One region of the Streptomyces sp. NPDC045968 genome, then DNA from elsewhere that is predicted to be linked to it. Evidence: riboswitches for the same ligand, from Rfam matches in the RefSeq annotation. Region 1 holds a riboswitch; each other region holds the start of a gene.
The links. Region 1 has a riboswitch for cobalamin ahead of AC07FA_RS00565 (ABC transporter substrate-binding protein). Riboswitches for the same ligand answer to the same signal wherever they lie in the genome.
Positions count from the first base shown of each region.

Region 2: another riboswitch for cobalamin. It lies ahead of AC07FA_RS14495 (ribonucleoside-diphosphate reductase subunit alpha); the one in region 1 lies ahead of AC07FA_RS00565 (ABC transporter substrate-binding protein).
Region 3: another riboswitch for cobalamin. It lies ahead of cobN (cobaltochelatase subunit CobN); the one in region 1 lies ahead of AC07FA_RS00565 (ABC transporter substrate-binding protein).

Region 1 is NZ_JBWKLF010000001.1:137,604-140,827, forward strand. It holds gene AC07FA_RS00555 (amino acid permease) at 1-719, shown strand, start outside; gene AC07FA_RS00560 (M67 family metallopeptidase) at 834-1,256, shown strand; cobalamin riboswitch at 1,270-1,425, shown strand; gene AC07FA_RS00565 (ABC transporter substrate-binding protein) at 1,463-2,455, shown strand; gene AC07FA_RS00570 (FecCD family ABC transporter permease) at 2,452-3,224, shown strand, end outside.
Region 2 is NZ_JBWKLF010000004.1:360,943-364,166, reverse strand. It holds gene mctP (monocarboxylate uptake permease MctP) at 1-815, shown strand, start outside; gene AC07FA_RS14500 (GNAT family N-acetyltransferase) at 925-1,425, shown strand; cobalamin riboswitch at 1,478-1,600, shown strand; gene AC07FA_RS14495 (ribonucleoside-diphosphate reductase subunit alpha) at 1,742-3,224, shown strand, end outside.
Region 3 is NZ_JBWKLF010000003.1:632,882-636,105, forward strand. It holds gene cobG (precorrin-3B synthase) at 1-1,202, opposite strand, end outside; cobalamin riboswitch at 1,764-1,912, shown strand; gene cobN (cobaltochelatase subunit CobN) at 1,980-3,224, shown strand, end outside.

The DNA.
Region 1 (3,224 bases):
CCGCGGGCGAGTCCAAGGACCCGAAGACCGTCCTGCCCAAGGCCATCAACACCGTGCCGTGGCGCATCGCCGTCTTCTACGTCGGCGCGCTGATCATGATCCTCTCCGTGGTGCCGTGGAGCACGTTCAAGCCGGGCGTCTCGCCGTTCGTCGAAGCCTTCGAGCAGATGGGTCTCGGCGTCGGCGCCGCCATCGTCAACTTCGTCGTCCTCACCGCGGCGCTCTCCTCCTGCAACTCCGGCATGTACTCCACCGGCCGCATGCTCCGCGACCTGGCACTCAACGGCCAGGGCCCCAAGTCGTTCACCAAGCTGACGAAGAACGGCCTTCCGCTGGTGGGCACCACCTTCTCCGCCGCGCTGATGCTCGTCGGCGTCTGGATCAACTACCAGTGGCCGGGCGACGCGTTCAACTACGTCGTCTCCTTCGCGACCATCTCCGGCATGTGGGCCTGGATCATGATCCTGGTCTGCCAGATCCGCTACCGCGCCAAGGCCGACCGCGGTGAGCTGCCGCAGTCCACCTTCAGGGCCCCCGGCGCCCCCTTCACCAGCTGGTTCGCGCTCGCCTTCATCGGCCTCGTCATCGTCATGATGGCCGTCGACAAGGACGCCAGGATCTCGCTGTACTGCGCCCCGCTCTGGGCCCTGATCCTCGGTGTCTCCTACCTGGTGCTCAAGGCCCGCAACCCCGAGAACACCGCCTTCGTCAAGCGCTGACCCCGCCCGAAGGCCTCCCCGGACGCCCGGCCGCCCCAACGGCCCCGTCCACCATGTGGGCCCGCCCGTACCACTCCCCGGTACGCGCGGGCCCTCATGCATATCCTGAACGCCATGCTGACCCTTACCCAGGCGCTGTACGACCAGATCGTCGCGCACTCCCGAGCGGACCACCCCGACGAGGCGTGCGGCGTGGTCGCCGGCCCGGCCGGAACGGGCCGCGCCGAACGCTTCATCCCCATGCTCAACGCCGCCCGCTCGCCCACGTTCTACGAGTTCGACTCGGGCGACCTGCTGAAGCTCTACCGCGAGATGGACGACCGCGACGAGGAGCCCGTGATCATCTACCACTCGCACACGGCGACCGAGGCCTACCCCTCGCGCACCGACCTCACGTACGCCAACGAGCCCGAAGCCCACTACGTCCTGGTCTCCACCGCGGACACCGACGACGCGGGCCCCTTCCAGTTCCGCTCGTACCGCATCGTGGACGGCGAGATCACGGAGGAAGACGTCAAGGTCGTCGAGGCGTACTGACCCGTCCGTGAGCGCGGTCTGACAGACTGCACGCAGACCAACGAGGCGGCAGGAACCAGGAAGCCGGTGCGAATCCGGCACGGTCCCGCCACTGTGGCCGAACCCCCGGGAGAGTCGTCTCCCGGACGGGGAACGGAAGTCAGGAACTGGCCTGCCGCCTTCTCGCATCGACCAGGGGACGCGGAAATCCCCCGGAGAGGCCCGCCATGTCCAGGCGCACCCCCGCGCTCATAGCCGCCCTGCTGCTGCTCCCGCTCGCCCTCACCGCCTGCTCCACCGCGGACGCGAAGAACACCCCCATGGACGCGAAAGCGGCGCCGGGCTTCCCGTACACCGTCACCAACTGCGGTGTCACCACCACGTACGAGGCGCCCCCGAAGCGCGTCGTCACCATGAACCAGCACGTCACCGAAGTCATGCTGGAACTCGGCCTGGCCGACACCCTCGTCGGCACCGCCTACCTCGACGACGAGGTCCTGCCGAAGTACGCGGAGGAGTACGCGGCCACCCCGGTCCTGGCCAAGGAGTACCCCTCCTACGAGAAGCTCCTCGCCGCCGCACCCGACTTCGTCTACGGCGGCTACGCCTCCGCGTTCGCCGCGAGCGACGGCCGCAGCCGCGAGGCCCTGAAGAAGTCCGGCATCGACAGCCGCCTCAACACCGAGTACTGCGGTACGAGCGACACCGCCATGGACACCCTCTACGAGGAGGTGCGTGAGGTCGGCCGCACCTTCGGCGTCACCGACCGCGCCGAACGCTGGATCCGCGACGCGAAGGCCGCCAACGCCTCAGCGGCCGGGAAGCTCAAGGGCGTCGACCCCGTCTCCGTGTTCGTCTACGACAGCGGCGACAAGACCGCCTTCACCGCGGGCGGCAAAGGCATCGGCAACGAGATGATCACCCGGGCCGGCGGCCGGAACGTCTTCGCCGACCTCGACAAGCCCTTCGGCGACGCCTCCTGGGAGAACGTCGTCGCCCGCGAACCCGACGTCGTCCTGATCTACGACTACGGCGCCACCACAGTCGCCCAGAAGAAGAAGCGCCTCCTGGACGACCCGGCACTCGCGGACGTCCCCGCGATCAAGAACAAGCGCTTCGCCGTACTGCCGCTCTCCGACGCGGTCCTCGGCGTCCGCGCCCCCGCGGCCGTGACGGCCCTCGCCGCCCAGCTCCACCCGGAGACGGCCGCCGCACAGTGAGCTGCCGCACCCCCGACACGCGTCGGCGGCTGCGCCGCACCCTGGTCGTCGGCGTCCTCGCCGCCGTCCTCGGTGCGGCCGTCGTCGCCGCCCTCGCACTCGGCTCCGTCCGCATCCCGCCCGGCCAGGTCCTCGACATCCTCACCGGGCGGGCCGGACCGAGCCCCTTCCGTACCATCGTCCTCGACGTACGGCTGCCCCGCGTCCTGCTCGGCATCGTCGTCGGCGCCGGACTCGCCGTCATCGGCACCGTCCTCCAGGCCCTGGTCCGCAACCCGCTCGCCGACCCCTTCCTCCTCGGCGTCTCCTCCGGCGCGTCGACCGGCGCCGTCCTCGTCATCGTCCTCGGTGTCGGCGCGGGCCGCGCCACCACCGTCACCCTCCCCGCCGCCGCCTTCGCGGGCGCCCTCGGCTCACTCCTGCTCGTCTACACCCTGGCCCGCGGCGGCTCCGGCCTCACCACCAACCGGCTCGTCCTCGCCGGAGTGGCCGTCTCCTACATCCTGTCCGCGCTCACCAGCCTGATCCTGGTCACCTCCGCCCGCGCCGACCACCTCCAGGAAGTCCTCTACTGGACGCTCGGCGGCCTCGGCTCGGCCCGCTGGGACATGCTCGCCCTCCCCGCGACGGTCCTCGTCGCCGGTACGGCCCTGCTCCTCGCCATCGCCCGCCCCCTGGACCTGCTGCTCGTCGGCGAGGAGGGCGCCACCGTCCTCGGGCTCGACACCGCACGCTTCCGGGCCGCCGTCTTCGTCCTCGTATCCCTCCT
Region 2 (3,224 bases), on a different contig from region 1:
ACTCGATCACGGCGACGCTCTCCAGCCGCAGCCGTGACGTGATCCGCCGCAACACCACGATCCTTCCGCTGTACTCGCTGATGCTGGGCCTGCTGGCGCTGCTCGGCTTCATGGCGATCGCGGCCGGGGTCAAGGTCGACAACGGCCAGCTGGCGATCCCCCAGCTGTTCGAGAACATGTTCCCCGACTGGTTCGCGGGCGTCGCCTTCGCCGCGATCGGCATCGGCGCGCTGGTCCCCGCGGCCATCATGTCGATCGCCGCGGCGAACCTCTTCACTCGCAACATCTACAAGGACTTCCTGAAGCCGGACGCGACCCCGGCGCAGGAGACCAAGGTCTCCAAGCTGGTCTCGCTCCTGGTGAAGGTCGGTGCGCTCGCCTTCGTCCTCACCATGGACAAGACGGTCGCGATCAACTTCCAGCTGCTCGGCGGGATCTGGATCCTCCAGACGATGCCCGCACTGGTCGGCGGTCTCTTCACCCGCTGGTTCCACCGCTGGGCCCTGATCGCGGGCTGGGCGGTCGGCATGCTGTACGGGACGGTCGCCGCGTACGGCGTGGCCAGCCCGACCCAGAAGCACTTCGGCGGCTCCTCGAAGGAGATCCCCGGTATCGGCGAGATCGGCTACATCGGCCTCACCGCGTTCATCCTGAACGTCGTGGTCGTGGTCGTGCTGACCTTCGTCCTCAACGCGCTGAAGGCGCCGGCCGGGATCGACGAGACCTCCCCGTCCGACTACACGGCGGACGCGGGCGACCCGGGCGTCAAGACGGTGCTCCCGCCCGCCACGGTGGGCGCCCCGGGCGGTCACTGACCCCCGGACCGGACGCCGCGTACGGGCCGCCCCGCCTCCGGAAGGAGGCGCGGCGGCCCGTCGCATATCCGGTACGCCCATCCGCCCGCGATGCGGCACACTCCCCGGCATGGACATATCGATCAGGCGTATCAACCCCGGGGAGCACGAGACGCTGGGTGAGATCACCGCCCAGGCGTATCTCGGCGACGGACTGCTGGACTTCGGTGCGGACGATCCGTATCTGGCCGAGCTGCGGGCAGTGACCCGGCGCGACGCGGAGGCCGAGGTGCTCGTCGCGGTCGGGACGGACGGTGCCGTACTCGGCGGCGTCACCTACGCCCCGCCCGGGAATCCGTGGGCGGACATCGCCGGGGAGGACGAGGCCGAATTCCGGATGCTGGCCGTCGCGGGAGCGGCGCGCGGGCGCGGAGCGGGCGAGGCTCTGGTGCGGGCATGCGTCGAGCGGGCGCGGGCCACGCCCGGGGTCACCGGCCTCGTCCTGTCGACGACGGACCTCATGGTGGGCGCCCACAGGATCTACGGGCGCCTCGGCTTCGTACGGACCCCGGAGCGGGACTGGGAACCCCTTCCCGGCCTCGGGCTGCTGACCTACCGGCTGGCACTCTGACCCGTCACGACACAACATGTGGGGGCTGCCTCAAGGGGCGGCCCCCACATGTATGCTCATGCTCGCTGTCGCCGCAGGGAAATCCGGTGCGAATCCGGAACTGTCCCGCAACGGTGTGATCGGTGTGCTTTTGCACATCCGAAGTCCGATGACCTGTCGACAGCGCGCCCGGCTCGACCGAACCGGGCGCAGAGACGTCCGGGCCTCGCGGATGGGCCGGTGGACGCCGCACGCAGTGCTGCCGCCTCCGGGCCCCACGCTGCCCGGCTGCCCCCGCTCCCCGCCGGCCCAGAGCCGAGCGAGGGAGAGCACCGCGGTGACCATCGCGCCAGCCGATCCGGTTTCAGCAGCAGAGTCCGCCCAGAACACCGGAACCGCCACATCCGCGGGCACCGCCGCGGACGCACCCGGGACCGCACTGCTGCGGACCCTCACCGACCTCACGGCGGACCTCCCCGACACCGACCCAGGACGCGTCGCCGCCGCCGCGCTGCGTGGCCGCAACGCCCGGTCGGACGAGGCCGAGCTGCGCTCGCTGGCCACCGAGGCCGCCGCCGGCCTGATCTCCGAGGACCCCGCCTACTCCCGGCTCGCCGCCCGCCTCCTCACCCGCACGATCGCGGACGAGGCAGCGGGCCAGGGCGCGGTCTCGTTCTCCGCCTCGGTCGCCGTAGGGCACCGCGAGGGCCTGATCGCGGACCGCACCGCCCAGTTCGTCCGGGTCCACGCCTCCCGGCTCGACGCCCTGGTCGGCGCCTCGCTCGTGGGCGGCGCCGACGACCGGTTCGGCTACTTCGGGCTGCGGACCCTCTACAGCCGCTATCTGCTGCGCCACCCGCTGACCCGCGAGGTGATCGAGACCCCGCAGCACTTCATGCTGCGCGTCGCGTCCGGTCTCGCCGAGGACGACTCGCTGGAGGCGCTGGACGAGGTCGCCGCGCTGTACGGCCTGATGAGCCGGCTCGACTACCTCCCCTCCTCCCCCACGCTCTTCAACTCCGGCACGCGGCACCCGCAGATGTCCTCCTGCTATCTGCTGGACTCGCCGCTCGACGAGCTCGACTCGATCTACGACCGCTACCACCAGGTGGCCCGGCTCTCCAAGCACGCGGGCGGGATCGGGCTCTCGTACTCCCGTATCCGCGCACGCGGTTCGCTGATCCGCGGCACCAACGGGCACTCCAACGGCATCGTGCCGTTCCTCAAGACGCTGGACGCCTCGGTCGCCGCGGTCAACCAGGGCGGCCGCCGCAAGGGCGCCGCCGCCGTCTACCTGGAGACCTGGCACGCGGACATCGAGGAGTTCCTGGAGCTGCGCGACAACACGGGCGAGGACCAGCGGCGTACGCACAACCTCAACCTGGCGCACTGGATTCCGGACGAGTTCATGCGCCGGGTCGACGCGGACGGCCAGTGGTCGCTGTTCTCGCCCGCCGACGTGCCCGAGCTGGTCGACCTGTGGGGCGACGACTTCGACGCGGCGTACCGCGCGGCGGAAGCCGCGGGGCTCGCCCGCAAGACGATGCCGGCGCGCGACCTGTACGGCCGGATGATGCGTACGCTCGCGCAGACCGGTCAGGGCTGGATGACGTTCAAGGACGCCTCCAACCGCACGGCCAACCAGACCGCCGAGCCGGGCCGTGTGGTCCACTCGTCGAATCTGTGCACCGAGATCCTGGAAGTCACCGACGACGGCGAGACAGCCGTCTGCAACCTCGGTTCGGTCAACCTCGGCGCGTTCGTAGCCGACGGGGACATCGACTGGGAGCGGCTCGACTCCACGGTCCGTACCGCCGTGA
Region 3 (3,224 bases), on a different contig from region 1:
TGCGGGTGGCCGCACCGGCGCTCGCACCCGGACCAGTACACGGGCAGCCGCCCCGGCGGGCCGACGGCGGCCGCCGCGTCGGCCCGTACGTCGGCCAGCGACTTGGCGCAGCCGGGCCGCCCGATGCAGGCGCCCACGCCGGTCCACGGGGAAGCGGGGCCGGTGATCAGACCGGCCGCGTCGAGCTCGGCGAGCAGTCCGGTGGCCCGGTCCGCGGGCGCGCCGGGCACGATGACGCCGCGCCACGGGGTGAGGCGGAGCTCGCCGGCGCACCGGCGGGCGGTTTCGATGAGCAACTGCCACTGGGCGGGGCCGAGACGCCCGAGCGGTACGCCCGTGGAGAGGGCGACCGTGCCGTGCCGGCCGACGGGGCCGGGGGTCGGCGGGGTCGCCCGCGCGGGGCGGGGGGCTTCTGCGGTGGTGATCCCGCCGAGTTGCCGTGCGATGCGGGCGGGCAGTGCGGTACGGATGTCGTCGGGCAGGTCCTTCACGCGCCAGGCGCCGGAGGGCCGGGCGGCGTCCAGGAAGGTCTCCGCGGCGAGGAGGGCGGCGCGGGGGGCGTCCGCGGCGGGCAGGCGCAGGACGGTGTCGCCGGCGCCGATCCGCAGCAGGGCGGTGCCGCGGTCCGCGGGGTCTGTTCGTTCGGGGTCCGCGGGGCCCGCGGGGTCCTCTGGGGCCGCGGTCAGGGTGACATCGGCGCCGAGGGCGTCCACGTCACCGCGGCCGTCGTCGAGGGCGAAGAGGAAGCGGCCGGAGAGGGCGGTCGCGCTCTCGCTCCGGCACAGCAGCCGGTCCAGCTCGGTCAGCCACGGGCGGATGTCCGGCAGCCCGCGGTCGTCGAGGCCCGAGAGGGGGGAGGCGACGATGTTCCGTACGCGTTCGTGGCGTTCGGAGGGCAGGAGTCCGGCGGTCCCGAGCAACTGGGCCAGTTCGGGGCCGCAGTCAGGGGCGAGACCGCGGAGCTGGGCGTTGCCGCGTGACGTGAGATGGAGGTCGCCGTCACCGAGCCGCCGGGCCGCTTTGTGCAGGGCCTCCGCCTGAATGACGGTCAGGACCCCGCCGGGTATCCGGACCCGGGCGAGCGCGCCGTCGTCCGCGCGGTGCAGCCGCAGGGTGCCGGGGCAGGCATCACCACTGCTCCGGGCACAGGCGGCGCCCTGGGACCGGGGCGAAAGGGCGGATGCGGACATGGCGGCGAGCATACCGACCATCACACCGGCGCCGGCGGGGCCCGGCGAGATGCCGGACCGGACGCCGAACGGTCCGCGAGGTCCGGTGGGCGGGGCGGGGCCCTCCGGGGTCTCTGCCCGAAACGGGCGCGGCACCCGGAAGCCGGACGAGACCGGCAGGTACGCCGGCTCCGTGCGGGGCCCCGCACGCCCCCTCGGCCGGTCCGGGCGACGCCCGCCGTCCCCCTTCGCCGAGGAGGTCCGCCCCCAGCCATTTTTCCGGCCACCTGAGGACGCGGACCCCGGGGCCGTACCGGGCGTCCGTACCCGGCCATTTTTCCAGCCAGGCGGGAGGGGGCTCGGCTCAGTCCACAGACCGGCCTCAACCGCCGAACGGGCTGAGACCGCGCGACCTATGACGACAACCCGAGCTTGGCGGCCAACGCCTCCAAGCCTGGCGGCCCGCCCACCGCCCCCGGCCTGTCCGGCGCTTGAGGGCGAACCCCCGCCCCGGCCCCGGCCGACCAGCGCCCCGTCCGGCGCCGAGGACAAGATCCCGGGCGCCCCCCATCCGCCCACCCCCGCCGCTTAGGATGCACACGGCGGTCACTCGGACCGCCATCGCCAGACGGCGACAGGGGAGGAAGCCCGGTGAGATTCCGGCGCGGTCCCGCCACTGTGAGCCCGGCCGAGACCCGGCCGAGCGAGTCAGGAACTCCCTTTCCCGAATGCCCGGACACGTCCGGGCGGGGGGAACCCCATTCCGACACCGCCCGGGGCGTGGACACCCCGAGGAAGGCCTGACGCAGCATGATTCTGCTTCTGTCGACGTCCGACACCGACCTGCTGAGCGCCCGCGCATCGGAAGGCCCGGTCAGCTACCGCTACGCCAACCCTTCCCGGCTCACGCTCGACACCCTCCCGGAGCTCCTCGACGGCGTGGACCTCGTCGTCGTCCGTCTGCTCGGCGGCATACGCGCCTGGCAGGAGGGCCTCGACCAGCTGCTGGCCACCGGCCGCCCCATCGTCGTACTGACCGGCGAACAGGCGCCCGACGCCCAGCTGATGGCCGCCTCCACCGTTCCCATCGGCATCGCCGCCGAGGCGCACGCCTACCTCGCGCACGGCGGCCCCGCCAACCTGGCGCAGCTGGGCCGGTTCCTGTCCGACACCGTCCTGCTCACCGGCCACGGCTTCGACCCGCCCGCCCCGGCCCCGGCCTGGGGTCCGCTGGAGCGGACCGCCCGCCGGCCCGCCGAGGGCGCGCCCACCATCGCGGTGCTCTACTACCGCGCCCACCACATGAGCGGGAACACCGCGTTCATCGACGACCTCTGCTCGGCCGTCGAGGACGCGGGGGCCCGCCCCCTGCCGCTGTACGTCGCCTCGCTCCGTACCCCCGAGCCCGAGCTCATCGACGCACTCCGCGCCGCGGACGCCATCGTGACCACGGTCCTCGCGGCGGGCGGCACCCGGCCCGCCGAGGCGTCCGCGGGCGGGGACGACGAGTCGTGGGACGCGGGCGCGCTGACCGGACTCGACGTACCGATCCTCCAGGCGCTCTGCCTGACCGGTTCGCGCAGCGACTGGGAGGACAACGACGAGGGCGTGTCCCCGCTGGACGCCGCCAGCCAGATCGCGGTCCCCGAGTTCGACGGCCGACTGATCACCGTGCCGTTCTCCTTCAAGGAGATCGACGAGGACGGCCTGCCCGCCTACGTCGCGGACGCCGAGCGCGCGGCACGGGTCGCCGGAATCGCCGTACGGCACGCGCGCCTCCGTCACATCCCGGCCGCCGAGAAGCGGATCGCGCTGGTCCTCTCCGCGTACCCGACCAAGCACTCCCGTATCGGCAACGCGGTCGGCCTCGACACCCCCGCCAGCGCCGTTGCACTCCTGCGCAGGCTCCGGGCGGAGGGGTACGACTTCGGCCCCGAGGAAGAGATCCCCGGCCTCGTCTCCGGCGACGGCGACGAACTGATCTACGCCCTGATCGAGGCCGGCGGCCACGACCAGGAATGGCTCACCGAGGAGCAGCTGGCCCGCAACCCGGTC